4 regions of the Rossellomorea sp. RS05 genome follow, and region 4 is predicted to be linked to each of the others. Evidence: riboswitches for the same ligand, from Rfam matches in the RefSeq annotation. Region 4 holds a riboswitch; each other region holds the start of a gene.
What was found. Region 4 has a riboswitch for cobalamin ahead of ABJ225_RS04845 (ABC transporter substrate-binding protein). Riboswitches for the same ligand answer to the same signal wherever they lie in the genome.

Region 1 (5,129 bases), on a different contig from region 4:
ATCAATTTCGGTCAGCTCCCGAAGCTCGAAGATTATCCCGAATCAGGACTCCTGCAGATATTCATTTCGGTACATGATGATCTGTACGGAATGAACATCGATCAGAAGCAGGACCAAAAGGATTTCCGCATCAGATTTATAGAAGAGCCGTTCCTGCCGAAAGAAGAGCTGATATCCGATTTTTCTTTCGTGAAAATCCCCGATGACGTGTATTTCCCTGCCACGAAGGAAGGTGCCGTCCTGGCGGAATTGACCAGTGAAACAATCAGCGCCGGCGACTACCGCTTCGAGAAGGTGTTCGGGAAGGAAAGCTGGGATCTGTTTGAATCCATGACCGATGATGGTGAAGAGGCAGACGCCCTCATGGATGAATTCTATGAAACCCAGAGCGGTTTCGGACATAAGATCGGAGGATATCCGGGCTTCACACAGGAGGATCCGCGTCAGTATGAAGATCAAGACCATGCACTCCTGCTGCTTCAGATCGACTCGGATGATGAAGTGGACATGATGTGGGGCGACTGCGGCATTGCCAACTTCTTCATAAAAAAAGAAGATCTTAAGAAGAAACAATTCGGCAATGTGGTCTATAACTGGGATTGTTCATAATACGAGCCGGCACAGGAAAACCCGAATTCATTTGCCTACGATCAGGCGATTGAATTCGGGTTTTTAACTTTTTTGGAACAAAAGAATTTTATTGGTTCCAGTGGTTGATTGGAGTGCAAGATGTAGACTCCTGCGGGAGAGTAGCTAATGTGAGACCCCGCAGGCCTGCCGATGAGGCTCACGGGCTACCCGCGGAAAGCGAAGTCTTGCACGGAAATCATAAGCGGTATAAGAAACACTAATCGAGTTCTTCATTTTTCAATCTCTTCGTAGAGGAGGTATCGTTCATCAGAAGTCTTGGCAATGAGGTAGTTGCTGTGGTCCTTCACATAATAAAGATCCGTTCCCTTCTTCAGGTGATTCGCCGTATAGTCTTTTTCAGGGTGGAACTCATCCCCGATCTTCTCCTTGATCACCCCTGCTTTCCCGTCTAGGGTGAGCGTCTTCTTCACAGGCAGCAGCACATATCCTTTCCCGTTCAACACCAGCATATCCCCGTATCCACACAACTCGTAGCTCTTTTCTTCACTTCCGCAGCCTGCCAGCAGCAGGAAAACGAAGCTCATTGGGATCAACCATTTCATGCCATCATCCCTTCTTGTTTGTTTGTCCTTTTCATTCCTATTCAGAACCGGACGGGTTCATGAGAGGGATCTGAAAAAATAGAAACACCCCAAGGGGGCTCACATGGTATAATGGTCCTTAAGTGAATAGACCTTCGCAGAAATCAGGTGCGCTCGCGCATAAAGGGAATCCGGTGAAAAACCGGAGCTGTTTCCGCAACTGTAAGTGCTGACGAACCAAGGGAAAACCCACTGTTCAACAATGAACGGGAAGTGCCTTGAAGTAGGAGGATGCACAAGCCAGGATACCTGCCTGATTTCCATCGTATTATGCTCTTCGGAAGTTAAGGGGATGGTGCGGCTTGATGCATCTTTTTTGATGATGATTGCCGGCCGTTTGGCTGGTTTTTTTATGCCCGTTTCCGCTACGATCGGTGATTCACTAAAAGAGAAGAAAGGGAGGATGAACGTGGGAAAAAAGGATTTCAGGTACATCTGTTATCCGTATATGAGGGAATCCCAGTCGACGGTCGACTTTGAAATCAGGACGGATTCCCTGGCAACGAGGATCGGTCAGGCCTCTTCATTGACAGAGGGGAGAGTCCGTGAAGATCTGCTTTATCTTTGTGAGATGGCGTATCACCTGAATGGTTCGGTGCGGGGGGAGATGGCTATCTCCCTCCAGGATCTGCAGCGATTGAGCGACCTGTATGACACGTACGTGAACGAAGTGGAAGAGGAAATCAGAACGTTCCTGCTTCCCCAGGGATGCTACGCGGCGACGGTCCTTCATACGTGCAGGAGCGAAGCGAAGAAATCGGTCAGGGCCCTACATAAGGTAAGCCTCGAACAGAAAGTGGACAATCTGCTGTTCAAATATGCGCACCTGATGGCAAATGTCCTGTTCGTCATGGCCGTGTATGTGAATAAAGGTGAAGGGGTAAAAGAAATCCCTTTTATCAGCAAGTCCTATGGACGATCAAAATCAGGCAAGGGAGAATAGTGAAATGAAAAAACAAGCATGGATCGGATTGTTCATCAGCATCGGTCTCATTCTATCAGGATGTGGAGCCGGGGAAGAAACAGCATCAACAAAAAAAGAAGAAAAGTCTACTGCCTATAGCGTCAAGGATGACCGGGGAGAAGAAGTCACATTCAAAAAGGTACCGGAGACCGTCGTTTCCCTGCAGCCGAGCAATACAGAGATCCTGTATGCCGTCGGAGCAGGGGATAAGGTGGTCGGGGTGACAGAATTCGATCATTATCCGAAGGAAGTGGAGGATCTCGAGGTCATCTCCGATTCTATGACAGTGAATACGGAAAAAGTGATTTCCCTGGATCCGGACGTGGTGATTGCCTATACAACAGGTGATGAAGCAGGAGTCAAGCAGCTTGAGGATGCGGGCATTCCCGTCTTCGTCATCCAGTCTGCTCAAACCTTTGACGACGTTTACGGCGATATCGAACAGGTGGCAAAGGTGATGGGGGCTCAAAAAAAGGGGAACGAAGTGATTGAAGGAATGAAGAAGCAAATCTCCGATGTCGGCGAAAAGGTCAAGTCCCTTGACGAAAAAGAAAAGGTCTATTTTGAAATCAGTCCAGCTCCTGAGATCTATACGGCCGGTAGCGCGACCTTCCAACAGGAGATTCTCCAGGCTGCTGGTGTGGATAATGTATTTGCCGATCAGGAGGGCTGGCCGAAGCTCGGGGAAGAAGAAATCATCAAACGGAACCCGGCAACCATCCTGACTACAGTGAACTATGTGGAAAATCCAGTAGATGAAATCAAATCCAGGACCGGCTGGGACACCATCGATGCGGTGAAGGGTGACCGGGTCATCTATCTTGATTCCGATGTCATGTCCCGACCGGGCCCGAGGATCGGTGAGGCAGTCGAAATCACAGCCAAGGCTGTTTATCCGGACCTTTTCTAGAATTGATAATCGTGTAAAAGAAAGCCTTTTCAAACTTGCTTTTGATATGTAAACTAATAATATAATTAAGTTTACATATTTTAAGGGGTGCATGTAAATGGATCGAGACAGGTTGAGAATGATTATTCAGTGCGGGGTGTTTGCGGCGATCACTGGAATCTTTGCGCAGATGGAGATTCCCCTGCCCCTCGTGCCCATCAGTGGGCAGACGTTGGCAGTGGGATTGACGGCGACGATTCTTGGGAGCCGCTACGGGGCGTTTGCCCTCATCGGATACACAGCCATCGGGGCAGCCGGACTCCCTGTGTTTGCAGGGATGAGCGGAGGTGCCCATGTCCTGGTCGGGCCGACGGGAGGGTACATCTTCGGTTTCATCGCGGCGGCTTATGTGACAGGATTGATTCTGGAGAAAACTTCTTTCAACCTGCCCATGGCCATGGTAGCCAATCTGGTCGGGATGGTCGTGACCCTGATTCTCGGGACGATCCAGTTGAAGTTCGTGGCAGACCTTGGGTGGAGCCAGGCGATGGCAGCAGGGGTCTATCCGTTCCTGGTAGGAGGAGTGATCAAGGCGGCCCTTGCCAGTTGGCTTGGGATCGTCGTACGCAATCGCTTGGTGCAGGCCAGGTTGATCAAGCCGGCAGTCGCCTGAAGACTTTCGAACAATAAAGGAAAGAGATTGGCACAAATCTAAAAAAGGCCCCTTTAATGCCGAACACGATCAGTATAGGATCTTAATACCGCTCATGATCTCCGTGCAAGACTTCGCTTTCCGCGGGTAGCCCGTGAGCCTCCTCGGCACGCCTGCGGGGTCTCACATCAGCTACTCTTCCCGCAGGAGTCTTCGTCTTGCACTCCGATCAACCGCTGGAAACGATGTAATTTGAATATTCATTAAACGAATGTAAAACCCGAATCATTTGCTTTATCGTAGGCAAGTGATTCGGGTTTTACTATGACTAAAACATGTTCGTCTCAGCCTCTTTTTAATAGCTGAACATCGACCAGTAGCCGATGTCATGAAATCCGATTCGTTTATAGATCTTGCCTGCATCCGGGTTATCATAGAAGAGGCAGAGCTCCTTTCCTTCCCTGAGAAGATCCCCCACAAGCTTGGACATGCACTTACTCGCGTAGCCTCTCTTCTTGTAATCGGCATGGGTGCAGACCCCGACAATCATGGCCGATTTCGAGTTCTCTGCGGTAGTGGAAGCGGAGGCAGCCAAACGACCGTCCCCTTCAATGTAATAGCTCCTGGCAGCACCGGCTTTCATGCTGTGCTCCTTGCTTTCCACTGAGATATTGGAGTGCTCGAATTCTGGAACGGTGAGAAGGAGTTCGACAAGGGCGGGGATGTCTTCGATTCCCGCTTCTTTCACCATGGACAGGTCACTTTGATCGAGTGATTCCCCTTGGGTGCACTTGGCATAGTGAAGATGCCTTTTCTGCTTCGTCTCCCGGGAAATGAAAGGGTCAAGCTTCAAAACGATCTCTTTCAGTCCTGAAATATAGAGGAACTCCTCATCTTTATTAATGATGGAGGCAAATCCTTCTGCATCATACTCGCCAGGTGCATATGGTATGTAGTTTTCCCGGTATCTCAGGAGTACACCGCGCAATACTCCTTCATCGGTGAAATCCCCCCAAACCTTCTGGAAATCCTGGTCGTACCCGAAGGCTTCGATATCCCCGATGATAAATAGATTTTCTGCAGGCGCCTGGGTGATAAGGTCCTGACAGATAGAGTCGTCTTCGGTGGTCAGCTGTCTGATCATGTTTGGTCTCTCCCTGTAAATTTTTTCTTGTAATCATATCAAGAGAAGGGAGGAGAGTAAAGGGAAAATTCAAAAAAATAATAAGATACCACTTCTTTATACCGCTCATGATCTCCGTGCAAGACTACGCTTTCCGCGGGTAGCACGTGAGCCTCCTCGGCACGCCTGTGGCGTCTCAACATCAGCGACTCTTCCTGTGGGAAGTCTTTACCGCTGGAAACAATAAAATACCCGAATGCATTCGCCTT
Region 2 (5,129 bases), 700 kb from region 4:
CCCACGTATAGCGCACATCATCCCAGTTCAGGATGTTCGAGCTTTCTCCGTTGACGATCCCTGTTGATTTATTCGGTGCTGTCTCGTCCACGAGCACCCGTTTTTTCAATCCTTCCATATGTCCCATCCTTTCTTATTAGCTGTGGCAACTCTCGCACTCTTCAAAGTTTGCAACAGATGTCGATCTTACATAATAGGTTGTTTTCAAATTCGATTTCCACGCATCCATATGAAGGTTAAGAAGCTCAATCGCCTTGATGTCATTCCTCACATACAGGTTGAAGGAAATCCCTTGATCGATATGATGCTGCCTTGCCTTGTTCTGTCTGATGCTCCAGTGCTGATCCACATGATAAGCGGTTTTATAGTACCAGGTCGTTTTTGGAGATAGGTCCGGTGCCGTGACCGGAATCTTGTAGTCTTTCTTCTCTTCGGAATATTCCAGTCTGAAGAGTGGATCGATACTTGCCGTCGAACCGGCAATGATGGAAGTCGAAGAGTTCGGGGCCACAGCCATCAGATACCCATTGCGGATCCCCTTGCTTGCTACTTGGTCTTTAAGGTCCAACCATCTCTCGCCTTCATATCCCTTATTCGTGAAGTAGGCTCCAGTATCCCAAGCGGATCCCGGGAAGTAAGGATACGCCCCTTTTTCTTCCGCGAGCTTTTGACTTGCCTTAATTGTGAAGTAGGCGATGTCTTCATATAAATGATCACAGTAAGATACTGCCTCATCGCTCTCCCATTTGATCCCTTCAAGGGCAAGGAGATGATGCCATCCGAAGGTACCGAGTCCGATTCCCCTGTACCGGGCATTCGTCAGCTGAGCCTGCAGGACCGGGATATCGTTCAAATCAATGACATTGTCCAGGAGCCTCACACCGATGGTGACGACGCGCTCCATCTGACCGTCCCGTACCGTCCTTGCGAGGGACACGGATGCCAGGTTGCACACCACATAGTCTCCAGGATTTTTATAGGTAATGATCTTCCCATCCTTGACTACTTCTTCTTCCATCACTGTCGGGCTCATGTTTTGAGCGATTTCCGTGCAAAGATTGCTGCAGTAGATCATGCCCTTATGACTATTCGCATTTTGACGGTTCACACTGTCGCGATAGAACATGTACGGCGTTCCTGTTTCAAGTTGGGAGATCATGATCCGCTTGAAGATATCGATCGCCGGGATGATTTCCTTGGACAAAGCCGGTTCGTTAACACATTCCCAGTACTTTTCGCGGAATGAACCGGATCCTTTTTCCTCATCGAAGTGATCTTCAAGGGCATAGCCCATGATGGTCTTGACTTCATGGGGATCGAATAGATACCAGTTTCCACGGTTTTCAACCTGCTCCATGAAGAGGTCAGGGAGACAGACGCCGGTGAACAGGTCATGGGTACGAAGACGCTCATCCCCGTTGTTCAGCCGCGTATCAAGGAAGGAGAAAATATCTTTGTGCCACACATCCAGATAGACGGCGATGGCTCCCTGGCGCTGACCGAGCTGATCCACGGAGACAGCCGTATTGTTCAGCTGCTTCATCCACGGGATTACACCGGAGCTGACCCCCTTGAATCCTTTGATATCACTTCCGCGACTTCTTACTTTCCCCATATAGATACCGAGCCCGCCTCCGTTCTTGCTCAATGTGGACACGTCGGTATTGCTGTCGTAGATGCTGCGCAGATCGTCTTCCACCGTATCGATGAAGCAGCTCGAGAGCTGTCCGTAACTCTTGCCTGCATTGGCGAACGTAGGGGTCGCCACGGTCATATATAGGTTTGAAAGCGCCCAATACGCTTCCTCCACGAGCATGAGCCTGTGTTCTTTCGGCTCATTCATCAGTAGCGTCATGGCAATGATCATGAATCGCTCCTGCGGAAGTTCATATAGGACTCCTGCATGGTCCTTTGTGAGATAACGCTCTGACAGCGTGACAATTCCTATGTAAGTGAACAGTTCATCCCGTTCAGGACGGATGAGACCCTCGAGATGATCCACCTCCTCCTTGCTGTAGGCATTCAGTAATGTTGGAGAGTACAAATTCTTCTCTGTGAGTGTCCCGATAAGTTCATGCAGGCCTTTATATAGCTCCATGCCCCTTGCATTTGAGCTGATGGCATAAAGATTCTTCAGATAAAGCGATGCTGCCACGTACGTCCAATCAGGTTCATTGGATGAGATCCGCTCAACAGCCGACAGGATCAAGAACTGAAGAAGCTGTTTTTCTTCCACTCCCGGCTGATCTTCTGTATACAGTGATACCTTTTGAGTGTATTCCTCCCAGTTCAATGATTCGTGGCTTTCCCGAAGCCCGTTTAGTAGACGTTCCGCTCTATGGGATGCCGTTGTTCCGTTAATGGTTGATGTCATATTAGTATTCCTCCCTTTAATTAGTCGGGAGAGGATAAAAAAAGCCCATCCTATTAAGATAGGATGGGCAGTCATAAACGATAGATTCACAAGGCATACTACGCCGAAGGTAATCCTCGCCTATCCTCCCAATTCCCGAAGAAGATAACACGTACTGATCTTGGCAGGTCTCCTGACTTGTGCTTTTTGCCTACTCGAAGGCCTTCCCGTCCGATGGACAGTGGCATTCCTTCTTTCGTTTGCACTTACAGTTGCGGGGACAGTCCCGGAATTTCACCGGGTTCCCTTTTAAGTCGATATCCGACACCACAATCATAGGTTATAAACAATATATTGTTATGAAGTTTAAACAAAACACAATATGTTGCGTCTTTTATATTAAACCAACTTTCTACATTTTACAACAGAGAAGCTCAAATGAAAAGAATGAAAGCAAGATGAATTTATGCCTACAATTATTTTATTCGTTAAATTCCACAGAAGAGTGGAACAAGACAGCGTGTAATCCATCCATATCGGTCCACATGACGCCAGACTTCCCTTGAGGAAATGCTGTTATCCCTTTATGATGCAATAGAAGGTTGTTTTGACCGTATTCTTAGGTCCCCTATTATTTTGAGCCGTTGAGATGGTACCCCCATCTGCAGCGGCTCCTTTTTTACCCTGAATTCCTTACAGTTATGTTTCATTCACCTGGCCGTCACACGCTTCCCTTGTGATAAACCCGCACTTTTCAAGACTTCTCTTCTATTTCAAGGGAATTACAAGGAAATTAATCCCCCCAAATACTTTCTTTTTCTTGAGGAATCCTTTAAAATGCCATTTAGAAGCTTGAAACCCAGTTTCGAAAGGAGATCACTATGAATAAACGTTTACTCACGATCCTTTTAGCGGCTATGACCGTACTGCTGCTCGCAGCTTGCGGGGCTAATGACGATAGTGCAAAAAAATCCGATGATAGTAAAAAATCCTCCGAACAGGCAAAAAGCGAGGAAGAACAAGCGAAACAAATGAAAGAAATGCAAAAAAAGATGGACAAGCAGAAAGTCGACAACGATAAAGTCGTCGCCATCGTAAATGATGAGAAAATCAAAGGGGAAGATTACAACAACGTACTTTCTTCTTCTCAAATGCAATATCAGCAAATGGGTCAGGATCCAACCTCTAAGGATGCTGCCAAGCAGATCAAAGAACAAACGATTGACAGTCTTGTAGGACAGACCCTTCTGCTTCAACAAGCGGATAAAAAAGGGTACAAAGCTTCAGATGACGAAGTGGACAAGCAGCTCGAAGAAGTCAAAAAGCAATACGAAGATGATAAAAAGTTCAATGCGGCCATGAAAGATGCCGGATTCACCATGGATGAACTGAAAAATCAAATTGCCGAAAACATCAAATATACAAAATATGTCGATAAAGAAATCAAGACCGAAAAAGTAACAGACGATGAAGTGAAGAAAATGTACGAACAGTACGCGAGCCAAAGCGGCCAAGATTCAAAAGATGCACCAAAACTTGAAGATGTCGAGCCTCAGCTCAAATCACAGCTTGAACAGCAAAAGAAACAAGAACAGCTTGTGAAGCACGTGGAAGATCTCAAGAAAAATGCAAAAGTCGACGTGAAAATCTAATTTCAAAAAGGACATCCCGACGGATGTCCTTTTTTTATGTTTCCCACTGAACGTTGAGGGTATTGAACTACCAAGACGGAAAGGAGGAACTGACGTGGAGAAAAATAAGAACGACCAACCAGAACAGACGGGTGAAAACCGTGAGAACCTGGACCGTGAAAAGGAACAGACAGTCGACTCAATTCCTTTGGATGACTAAAAAAAAGAACTCCATGATGAAAAGAAAAAGCATAAAAGCAAAGACTCATCTTTAAGTGAAGAATAACAAAACAAGCCTGGCGTCGATGCCAGGCTTGTTTTTCCTATTATTTTCTCAGCCAGTCAGTGTGGAAGACACCTTCTTTATCTTTCCGCTGATACGTGTGGGCACCAAAGTAGTCCCTTTGTGCCTGCAGAAGGTTCGCAGGGAGCGATTCAGAACGGTAGCTGTCGTAATAGGCGAGGGCACTGGCAAGTCCAGGTACAGGCACTCCAAGCTTGATCGCTGTCGCCACGACTTCACGTGCATCTTCCTGGTAGCCTTCAACGATACCTTTGAAGTAATCATCAAGGAGAAGATTTGAAAGCTCGCCATCACGGTCATAGGCATTCATGATTTCTTCGAGGAATCCAGCGCGGATGATGCATCCCCCTCTGAAGATTTTCGCCAGTTCACCGAGTTTCAGATTCCAACCATATTCCTTTGAAGCAACTTGAAGCTGGGCGAAGCCTTGTGCATAAGAACAGATCTTGCTCAGATAAAGAGCTTTACGGATGCTCTCGATGAATTCTTCCTTGTTGTCTGAGAAGGTTTGGTTTTTTGGCCCCTTCAGGATCTTACTCGCTTTCACACGCTCGTCCTTCATGGCCGAGATGAACCGTGCAAAAACGGATTCCGTGATAATGGAAAGCGGTACGCCAAGATCAAGTGCACTTACACTTGTCCATTTACCGGTTCCCTTCTGGCCAGCTGTATCGAGAATCTTTTCAACGAGAGGTTCTCCTGTCTCTTCATCGATCTTAGTGAAGATATCGGCCGTGATCTCGATGAGGTAACTGTCAAGTTCACCTTCATTCCATTCCTTGAAAGTTTCATGAAGCTCCTGTGCGCTCAGTCCAAGAACATTCTTCATCAAATAGTAGGC
Region 3 (5,129 bases), on a different contig from region 4:
AAAGCCCGCCATGACTTCGCCGTCGAAGAGACGTTCGAAGCAGGCATCGTCCTCCAGGGGACGGAAATCAAATCGATCCGCGGCGGTCGCGTCAACTTGAAGGATTCCTTCGCCCGCATCCGAAACGGAGAAGTATACGTCTACAACATGCACGTATCGCCTTACGAGCAGGGGAACCGGTACAATCATGATCCGCTCCGCACGAGGAAGCTCCTCCTTCACCGCAGGCAGATCAATAAGCTCATCGGTGAAACGAAAGAAGCAGGATATTCACTCGTCCCGCTGAAGCTGTACATCAAAAACGGCGTCGCCAAGCTCCTCATCGGTCTTGCACGCGGTAAGAAGAAATATGACAAACGTGAAGATCTGAAGCGCAAGGAAGCCAACCGCTCCATCCAGCGCGAGCTCGCCCAAAGGCAAAAAGGGAATTACTGATCCTTCCAGTTGCATTTGGCGCTCAGTTTGTTATAATAAATAGTGTCGCAGGGCAAACTGACTGCGATAAGAACAATTGAATAAGTAACCAGTGAGAACTTATTCTTTCCCGTTCTTCCTCATATGGGGACGTTACGGATTCGACAGGGATAGTTCGAGCTTGGGTTGCGAGCCGTAGGGATCGTCTACGTTAAAACGTCAAAGCCAATAATAACTGGCAAAACTAACAATAACCTAGCTCTAGCTGCGTAATAGCGCTTTAGCTGTTCCTCCCTCCATCGCCTATGTGGTAGGGTAAGGGACTCACTCTTAGTAGGCTACGCCGGAGTCCACCGTCTGAGGACAAAGGAAGAGATTAACCAGACTAGCTGCACGGACGCCAGTCGGTAGGCATAAGCTGCAGCGAAACCGCGAATATATCGACTACGCTCGTAGACGCACAAGTGCCGTTATTTCTGGACGAGGGTTCGACTCCCTCCGTCTCCACCAAATACATATTTGGTGGTTTTATTTTGTCTTAAATAGTTAACACAAGCCATCCCGGTTTCCTTCAGGGATGGCTTTTTTAGTGTTTAGAGGTTATCCGTGTTGATACGAGGAGCACGTGGTTCCAGTTCAGCGCTCGCCTTGGCATTTTCATTGTTTCGGTCGTGTTGATTTTGTCTTTCCTTATCCAATGCAGATCGGTTTTCTGATTTGCTCTTTTTATCCTTCATGCCATCGCCCCTCTTGCTAATATGCTCCAAGAATGAGGGCTTGAATCATACAAAAAAGGACTTGTCGAAACAAGTCCTCTTGCTATTCAATGACTATTTCTCCCACAGTTCGATCAGCCGCCCATCCGGGTCCTTGATCCAAACGAACTGGCCAAAGTCGCCGCTCTGCTTATCCTTCGCAAGTGGGACCCCGACCCGCTCAATGTGAGCGAGTACCTCTTCCATATCATGAACCTGAAAGTTCACCATCACCTGTTGGTCTTTCGGAAAATACTCATCCTCGTTGTCAAACAGTGAGAAGATGGTCTCACTGTTTCCTTCAATTTTTATGATTGCACCGTTCCATTCACCGATATCCAAGCCTAAAACCTTGTTGTACCATTGTTTTAAAGCCTCTGGGTTTTGCGATTTCCAGAAGACTCCTCCGAATCCTTTGATCATTTTTGTGAGTCCTCACTTTCTATATAAAATCTATTACTAGGTTATTTCGGTATAAGATTCACAACTCCTTCCATCATATTCAAATGATTTAAGGGTATAGGTATTGAACTTTTAAAAGAGACGCACTGAGCGCTAATATAAATCGGGATGACCGCCATCATCATGGAAAAAGATTGGTAAAATAATTTTCAATGGTACAAACCCCGACAAACCCCGCCACCCATCAACATCCTTCCCCATTTCCTGATATTCCTCCAATTAACAGTATATTGAATTGATCGAATGTTTCCATTAAGATGGAGAGGAGTATAACTTCATAGATGCATATTGGTTCAGCCTCGGGTTCGGGGCTGATTAAAAGGGAATCAGGTGTGAATCCTGAGCGGTCCGGCCACTGTAAGTGATGAGCGATCTTTCTGAAATGCCACTGGATGTTAGAGTCCGGGAAGGCGGAAGGGAGCGATGAATCATGAGTCAGGAGACCTGCCTGTATGTGTAGTGGTGGAGCCTTCCGGTAAAAGGTGAAGCGAGGTGGATCAGTATGCATGGGGTTAGTATGTGCACGTCGATTTCAAAGCCTTGTTCTTCTTTCGGGAAGAGCAGGGCTTTTTTATATACATATTATTTATCTAGTACAGGGGATAAGGGATACGGGAGGATATGTGAGTGAGAATACTTCAAGCAATGTTGGCAAGTGTATTGAGCGTTGTGTTGTTTTTGGGTGTGCCGGTTGCGGGGATTCCGTCTGGACACGCAGAGGCAGCGACGAGTACGGATGTTTCGCTGGCTGAGATCAATAAAACCATTGAAGGTGCTGCGAATCACATTCTGGACAGCGGTGTAAGTAGTGAGTGGGAAGCCATAGGACTTGCGGCAGCGGGATATCCAGTGCCGGAAGCCTATTATCAGAATCATTTCAGTCAATCGGTGGATAGCCAGGTCATCAATCCATCGAGATACGCTAAGATTACCGATATTGAACGCCACGTGATTGCGGCGGCGGCAATCGGTTTGGATCCATTGTCTGTCAACGGCACAGACTTGATTGAAAAGATCTACAACAGTCAGGATGTGTCACCAGGGAATGACACGATGACCCTTCAAGGGAATAACGGACCGATCTTCGCCTTGATCGCGTTGGACAGCCAACAGTTCGAGGTGCCATCAGATGCCAAGTGGACACGTCAAAAGCTGATTGATGAGCTTTTGAAGCAGCAGAATGAGGATGGAAGCTGGTCCCTCAGTGCATACATGTCGGGCCCGAGCTATGATATCACGGCCATGGCCTTGATTGCCTTGGCACCCTATACATCCCAGGGGAATGTGAAGAAAGCGGTAGATGGTGCGCTCTCATTTCTATCTGCAGAACAGCAATCAAGCGGAGGATTTGACGATCCATTTGTCGGGGGGACTTCAAGTGAAGCCACTTCCCAGGTGATCATTGCCCTGACGTCGAACGGGATTGATCCGACGTCAAAGGCATTCACGAAAGGATCCAATAATCTCGTCACACACCTTCTGAGCTTCAAGTCGGAGGATGGCGGATTTATGCATGTCAGTCCAGGCAATTCCAACGGGATGGCGACCGAGCAAGCCCTGCAGGCCCTCGTTGCGTATCAGAAATTCTTAAAAGGGGAGGGGAAGCTTTATTCATTCCCTAAACCATTGGAGCCGGAACCACCGACACCCATGCCTGATCCGACCCTTACCATAAAAGGGGTGAAAGATGGCGAGATTGTTGCAACGCCAGAGATCACGGTCACGGCTGAGGCAAAGGATGGAGAAGGAAACGCCTTGGTAGTCGACGCGAAGTTGAATGATCAGGCCATTGAAGGCAACAAATCAGGCGAGTTTGTCCTTTCCTTAAATGAGGGGAAGAATGTTCTCATTGTCAGCGCACAAGATCAGAATGAAAAAGTGGTGTCAAAGAAAGTGACCATCCAGTACAAAAAAGAAGCCAAAGATGAGGATCCGCCAAAGCTGCTGGACCAGGTGACCCTAAAGCCTGTATGGAAAGATGGAAAAGGCACGATTGAGATGGATAGTATCAGCAACCTGAAGGAAGGGGGAGATATTATCATCGAGATCCCGGACGATTCGGTTACCATCGTCTTCCCGGATGAAAGCATGAGTGCGATGGTCAATAAAGGGGCGACGCTTCACTTGGAATCATCTCAAGTGAAAATGAAGACTGAATTGAAAGGGTTCTCAAAAAAAGAAGCAGAATTCTCCATCCAGCGCATGGAAGGCATGAAGGAAGCTCTTAGTAACGTGTACGACTTTACCATCAAACAGGATGGGAAAAGCATTCATGATGTGAAAGATGCCGTAGAGCTGTCCTTCGCCGTCAAGGAAGAAGAGGTGGACAGCACATCTACCGCCGTTTACTTCTATAATGCCGATACGAGAAAATGGGACCATGTCGGAGGGGACTATTCCGACGGGTGGTTCAGTGTACAACCTGATCACTTGAGCACATTCGCTGTGTTCAACTCGGCACCAACGGGAACGGAAGAGGAAGAGAAAACAAATGAACCAGAAAAAACACAGGATGAGGGAAAAACGGGCTCGTCTCCAAAGGAAAACAAGAAAGACGATACTGTTGTACCGGCAGCCAAACCTTCTTCGGGGAAAAAGCTCCCCAATACTGGGGTGAACGAATGGTATCTTCCAGTCGCGGGAGGACTCCTTCTACTCACGGGTCTCTCGATCTATTTCTGGGGTGCACGCAAGAAGCGGAAGATGGAGATAAAAGGTTAGGAGGAGTTCGATGAAGAAGCAACGTAAGCTCATACTGTCGATCTTGACTGTGTTCTTCCTTACTCTTGGAGTAATCGGGGTCACCTATGGTTTCTCCGGAGAAGAACAAAAGGCACCAACAAGTAAGCAAGTGGCGGGTAGCGAAAACTCCGTCGCTTCCGTGACCGGGGATAAAGAAAAACAAAAAAATCCAAACGCTTTCACTGATGAACATTCCAAGACTGAGAAACAGGATGAAAAGAAAGAGGAAAAAGAAAAAAACGAGAATTCGGACAGCACAACCACTAAAAGCACAAAAGAGGACGGCAAGGCTGATCCTCAGCAACAAGAAGAAAGAAACGGAACAAAGGAACGCCCTGAATCAGAAGGAAAGCCAGACAAACAAGAATCATCTACATCAACGAAAGAAGCAAAGACAGAGTCAAACCAAAAAGCAGAGAGCCCAAAAGAATCCAAAGCTCCTTCCGACTCTGAACGTGCCGGATCACCACAACCAAAAAGCAAGTCACCGGTACCTCAACCTTCCAAAAAGCCTGCACCCGCTCCAAAGCCTGAAAAGGAAGAAAAGCAGGGAGCAACGTCGACAGTCACCTATTCCATTGTGGCAGATAGTCAAATGGCTACGGTGCTCCCTCCGACTTCAGTCGAAATCGAGGATGGGGATACGGTCCTTGATGTGCTCATCGAGGTGACACGTTCTCAAGGAATTCCAATGTCGTTCCGCGGTGGTACAGGGGCGAATGCCTATGTAGAAGGAATCAACAACCTATTTGAGTT
Region 4 (5,129 bases):
TGCTTCTGCCTCGGGGATGATCATCATTTGAGGTTTGGCCACACTCGGGTGGGCTTGCTTTTGCACCTTCGTGCGGTATACGGATTCAATGTTTTCTTCTTTAAGCACTTCTTCAGGAAGATGGATGGTTTTCGTTTTACCCTCTTCAAGCAATAAAAGCCGGTCACAGTAAAGACTGGCCAGATTAAGATCGTGGAAGATGGAGATCACCGTCAGACCATCTTCATGGGTTTGCTTCTTAATGAGGTCGAGCAGGGATTTCTGATAGGATAGATCAAGATGATTGGTGGGCTCATCCAGGAGCAATAATTTTGGCTCCTGAGCAAGGGCTTGTGCAAGGAAGACCCGCTGCCGTTCCCCCCCAGAGAGCTCATGAAGGTATTTGTCCTTGAACACCCCAACCCCTGTCTGATCCATGACGCGCCCCACCACTTCTTCGTCATATTCGGAAACCGTCTTGAGAAAGCCTTTTTGATGGGCATACCGGCCAAGCATTACGGTTTCCTTCACCTGGTAAGAAAAAGTGTCTCCCGAAAGCTGGGGAAGGACGGCTACCGTTCGGGCAAGTTCCTTGGCGTTGTATGCATCGATGGATTTTCCGGCAATCTCGATTTTCCCGTCCAGCAACGGAAGAAGACCCGTCATGGCTTTCAATAGCGTCGTCTTACCGCTACCATTAGGGCCGAGTATACCAAAGAATTCTGATTCCCCGATGGAGAAGCTGATATCGTCGACGACCTTTCTTCCTTCATATCCGACCGATACGCGGTCTGCCTTCATCATATGGACGCCCTCCTTTTCTTCAGAAGAATATAAGCAAATATCGGGGCCCCCACAAGAGAAGTGATGACTCCGATCGGCAGCTCAGTCGGGGCGATGATGGTCCTCGATACAAGATCAGCCAGCACGAGGAAACCTCCACCCGTAAGGACGGATAATGGTAGGAGATGAACATGGTCATGACCGACAATCCTGCGAAGGAAATGAGGCACCACCAAGCCGACAAACCCTATCGTACCGGAAACGGCTACAGCCGCCCCTGTGAGGATGCTTCCGGAAATGAGGATCAAGAGCTTCCTTTTCTGGACCGAAATCCCGATGTAGCGTGCCTGATCCTCCCCGAAACTCATCCCGTTCAACTCTTTGGCATTGAGCAGCAGCAAAAGGACGCCGACCACGAAGAATGGCAGAACGATCCCCACATACTCCCAGCCTCTCATGGACACGCTTCCGAGTAGCCATCCGATGATTTGTCTCAATTCCTCCCCTGTGAGAGCAATCATAAGGGAGATGAATGATCCCAGGAACGAACTGAAGATGATGCCCGTGAGGATGATGGTCTCCACCTTCATCGTCCTTTCGACCTTTTGAGCAAACCATAAGACGATAAAGATGGTCGCGATTGAAAACAGGATGCTTAGAAATGGGAGGGTGAATGGGCCGATGAACGGGATTGTCAAATGGAAAAAGAGCGTGACCACTGCCCCCACTGATGCTCCGGAAGAAACGCCCAAAGTGTATGGATCGGCAAGGGGATTCCGCAAGAGACCTTGAAAAGAAGCTCCCGCAACAGCAAGGGAGCTTCCTACAATCAGAGCCAGCAGGACTCTTGGAAGCCTGATGGAATAAACGATATTAATGAACATCTGATCTACCTCAGGTGGTACATCACGACCAACCATTTTCGCCCCGATGATCTGGATGATATCCAAGAACGGGACGCGGATTGTACCGACCGAGATGGCGACCAAAATAGAAATGATAAGGAATGAAAATGACGTAGCGTAACTGATCCAAATTTTATTCGTTGAATAGCTCCGGATAGACCGCTTTGGCAATTTCCTCTACTCCTTCTACGATCCTCGGACCTGAACGGGTCACAAGATCGGTGTTCACATCATGCACTTCTTTATCCTTGACGGCTTGTACGTCCTTCCATGCGCTGCGGTCTAGGACTTGTTGGACGGCTTGCTCACCGTAAGTCGTAATGATGACGTCAGGATTTTTTGCGAGTACGTCTTCTTCACTCACTTTGATCCAGCCTTCTTGATCTCCCATTACATTATCGGCATTGATGGTCGCAAGCATTTCATCCACAAAGGTATTCTTCCCGGTGGAATAGATTTCAGGCTCTCCGGACACTTCCACATATACGCTTTTCTTCTCTTTTACAGAAGCGGTTTTTTCTTTAATCGAGTCGATCCCGTCTTTCATGTCTGAAACGACCTTTTCCGCCTCTTCATTCTTCCCGACAAGCTTCCCGATATTCTCGATTGTTGTATAAACTTTATCAAAGCTCGACGCATCACGTACGACATATACAGGAATACCAGAATCCCTGATTTGATCAAGACCGGCTTTTGCTGATACAGCCGTGGATTCATGGGCAAGGACCAGGTCCGGTTTCATCCCTACGATCTTCTCGACGTTGAATTCCATTCCACCGATCTTCTCGATATCTGCCGCTTCTTCCGGATAGTTATCAAAATCGGTCACTCCGACGACGCTGTCTCCGAGCCCCAATTCAAAAAGGATCTCCGTATTACTTGGGATCAGGGTGACAATCTTTTCGGGTGCTTTCTCAAGGGTGATATCATCCCCGAGTGCATCCTCTACCGTGACGGGTTTGGATGCTGATTCACTGCTTTTTTCAGAGGTTTTTTCCTCTGCTTTGTTGTCTGTCGTTCCACATGCTGTCAATAATCCAAGCGCTAGGAACAGGGCTAATACGATCTTGATTGAATGTTTCAATCGTTTCTCCTCCTTATTCGTTCCAGGCGAAAGAAAAACATCCCTGCAACAGGGATGTTAGTGTAAAATGCATCAAGCACCGTACACCCTTCTATCCGCGTAGACGGTGTGATCAGAACATGGGCAGGTCTCCTGGCTCATGAGTATGCGCTCCCTCGCCTTCCCATTTCTCAGAAACAGTGGCGTTGAAGGAGCAAACCCATTTACAGTGGCGGGACCGCGCCGGAGTTGAACCGGCTTCCCTATTATGAGGCGTCAAGCGCCTCACCCATGATCGTTATGTAAGATTATCCACTCAGAATTATACACAAGTTTACAAGGATAGTGAATCTTTTTTCACATCCAGCATGTCGAATGCCGTCTTCTAAGGGCTTTGAGAATCCATTCATGATATAATGGACCATATTGAGAGATTCATCGGCCCAGCGCTTCAACATGATAAGGAGTTTTTTTTATGTCAATTCGATATGCACTGCTCGGTTTATTGGCCAAGCAACCTCAGACGGGCTATGACCTGTTCCATACATTCAAAACACAACAAATCTACTATTGGAGCTCTACCCACTCCCAAGTTTACAAGGAACTCGGGAAGATGGAAGAAGAACATCTGACCACTCATGATATCGTCTATCAGGAAGGCAGCCCCAATAAGAAGGTATACACCATTACCCCTGATGGAGAACGCCACCTGATCGAATGGATGATCCATACCAAGAGCAAACCAGCCAAGATCAAGGATGAGTTCCTGATCAAGACTTCTGCCTTTCACGTTATTTCAAAAGAAGAAGCCATCTCTCTCCTTCATCGGATGAAGGCGCATAACGAAATGGTGGTCACCGGGACCGGGCAGTGGAAGGAACAGACGTTTCAAGGCAAAAAGCCCGGGTATGAGCAGTTTGGAGAATATTTGACTGCGGAGTATGGAATCAGGTACGCGCAAATGTATGTCGATTGGTGTGACTGGGCGATAAAGGAGATTCAATCTCTTCCTGAAAATACGAAATCTTGACAACTACTATGAATTGGAGGACGAATTGATGGGTGCACATACACATTTGGCAACATTCGCAGGAGGATGCTTCTGGTGCATGGTGAAGCCTTTTGATGAGCTTCCGGGTATACACGGAATCGTTTCCGGCTACACGGGGGGGCACGTCAAGGACCCGGCTTACAAAGAAGTGAAGGAAGGAAACAGCGGTCACTATGAAGCGGTTCAGATCACATATGATCCCGACCTCTTCCCATACGAACGGCTGCTGGAGTTATATTGGCCACAAATCGATCCAACGGATGATGGCGGTCAATTCCAGGACCGTGGTGACCAATACCGCACGGCCATCTTTTATCATGATGAAGATCAGCGGATTGCAGCAGAAGCCACAAAAAAAGAGATCGAAGAAAGCGGCCGGTTTAAAAAACCCATCGTGACGGCGATTCTCCCTGCTTCCACTTTTTATCCTGCTGAAGATTATCACCAGGACTTCTATAAAACAAATCCCGATGAATACAAGGAAGACCGAGCCAAGTCCGGAAGGGACGAATTCATCGAGGAAAACTGGAAAGAATGATCACAAAAATGCCGCGTGGGTGTAAACATCCACGCGGCATTTTATTATCCAGTGGCTCTTCCGGCTTTCGCTTGTTCCTCGAGGATCAGCTCTGCTGTCAGTTGTCCTGACAATGAAACCATCGGGACCCCTCCACCTGGATGGGTCGATCCCCCCACAAAATATACATTGGACAAGATCCGGCTTTTATTCGGAACCTTGAAGCCTCCATTTAATTTTCGATCCGTCACCGTTCCATAGATCGAACCGCCATTCGACCCGTAAAGCTTCTGAATATCATTCGGTGTAAAGGTGTATTCAAACTCGATATGCTCCCTGAGCCCTTCTACACCCATGCGCTCCAGCTTGTTCAGGATCACTTCCCTGTATGCTTCTTCATGCCGGCTCCAGTCTTCTCCTTTTTTCAATGGAGGTACATGTGTGAGGATGAATAGATTCTCTTTTCCCACAGGTGCCTGAGAAGGATCCGTTTTTGAGGAAATCCCGATATAGACCGTAGGATCATCCGCCATTTTCTTTTCTTCGAAGATCTGATGAAATTCTTTCTTCGGGTCTTCACTGAAGAAGAAGTTATGATGAGAGAGATGGTCATACGTCTTGTCTACGCCAAGGAGCATCACCAGGCCGGATACGGATGGTGCATACTTGCTCAGCTCCTCCACTTCCGTTTTCGCTTCAGGCAGCTCACCGAGAAGTGACTGATAGGCTGGGATCGCCTCGAGATTGGATATGACGAGATCTGCAGGAACCACCTCACCAAGCTTCGTCCGTACACCCTCTGCTCGGCTACCCGTCGTCACGATATCCTCC

Region 1: linked by a shared signal. The riboswitch ahead of ABJ225_RS11490 (hypothetical protein) and the one ahead of ABJ225_RS04845 (ABC transporter substrate-binding protein) in region 4 are both predicted to bind cobalamin.
Region 2: linked by a shared signal. The riboswitch ahead of ABJ225_RS01355 (ribonucleoside-diphosphate reductase subunit alpha) and the one ahead of ABJ225_RS04845 (ABC transporter substrate-binding protein) in region 4 are both predicted to bind cobalamin.
Region 3: linked by a shared signal. The riboswitch ahead of ABJ225_RS14525 (LPXTG cell wall anchor domain-containing protein) and the one ahead of ABJ225_RS04845 (ABC transporter substrate-binding protein) in region 4 are both predicted to bind cobalamin.

What each region holds. Positions count from the first base shown of each region.
Region 1 is NZ_JBDKWY010000003.1:333,101-338,229, reverse strand. It holds gene ABJ225_RS11500 (YwqG family protein) at 1-609, shown strand, start outside; gene ABJ225_RS11495 (hypothetical protein) at 861-1,193, opposite strand; cobalamin riboswitch at 1,322-1,503, shown strand; gene ABJ225_RS11490 (hypothetical protein) at 1,636-2,175, shown strand; gene ABJ225_RS11485 (ABC transporter substrate-binding protein) at 2,180-3,106, shown strand; gene ABJ225_RS11480 (biotin transporter BioY) at 3,204-3,758, shown strand; gene ABJ225_RS11475 (GNAT family N-acetyltransferase) at 4,093-4,881, opposite strand.
Region 2 is NZ_JBDKWY010000001.1:242,047-247,175, reverse strand. It holds gene ABJ225_RS01360 (ribonucleotide-diphosphate reductase subunit beta) at 1-118, opposite strand, end outside; gene ABJ225_RS01355 (ribonucleoside-diphosphate reductase subunit alpha) at 137-2,374, opposite strand; cobalamin riboswitch at 2,520-2,700, opposite strand; gene ABJ225_RS01350 (SurA N-terminal domain-containing protein) at 3,235-4,005, shown strand; gene gndA (NADP-dependent phosphogluconate dehydrogenase) at 4,311-5,129, opposite strand, start outside.
Region 3 is NZ_JBDKWY010000005.1:168,392-173,520, forward strand. It holds gene smpB (SsrA-binding protein SmpB) at 1-435, shown strand, start outside; RNA gene ssrA (transfer-messenger RNA) at 561-924, shown strand; gene ABJ225_RS14515 (hypothetical protein) at 1,008-1,151, opposite strand; gene ABJ225_RS14520 (VOC family protein) at 1,245-1,592, opposite strand; cobalamin riboswitch at 1,904-2,097, shown strand; gene ABJ225_RS14525 (LPXTG cell wall anchor domain-containing protein) at 2,259-4,352, shown strand; gene ABJ225_RS14530 (DUF4430 domain-containing protein) at 4,363-5,129, shown strand, end outside.
Region 4 is NZ_JBDKWY010000001.1:939,968-945,096, forward strand. It holds gene ABJ225_RS04835 (adenosylcobinamide amidohydrolase) at 1-783, opposite strand, end outside; gene ABJ225_RS04840 (FecCD family ABC transporter permease) at 780-1,838, opposite strand; gene ABJ225_RS04845 (ABC transporter substrate-binding protein) at 1,801-2,751, opposite strand; cobalamin riboswitch at 2,857-3,038, opposite strand; gene ABJ225_RS04850 (PadR family transcriptional regulator) at 3,206-3,760, shown strand; gene msrA (peptide-methionine (S)-S-oxide reductase MsrA) at 3,789-4,319, shown strand; gene ABJ225_RS04860 (phytoene desaturase family protein) at 4,364-5,129, opposite strand, start outside.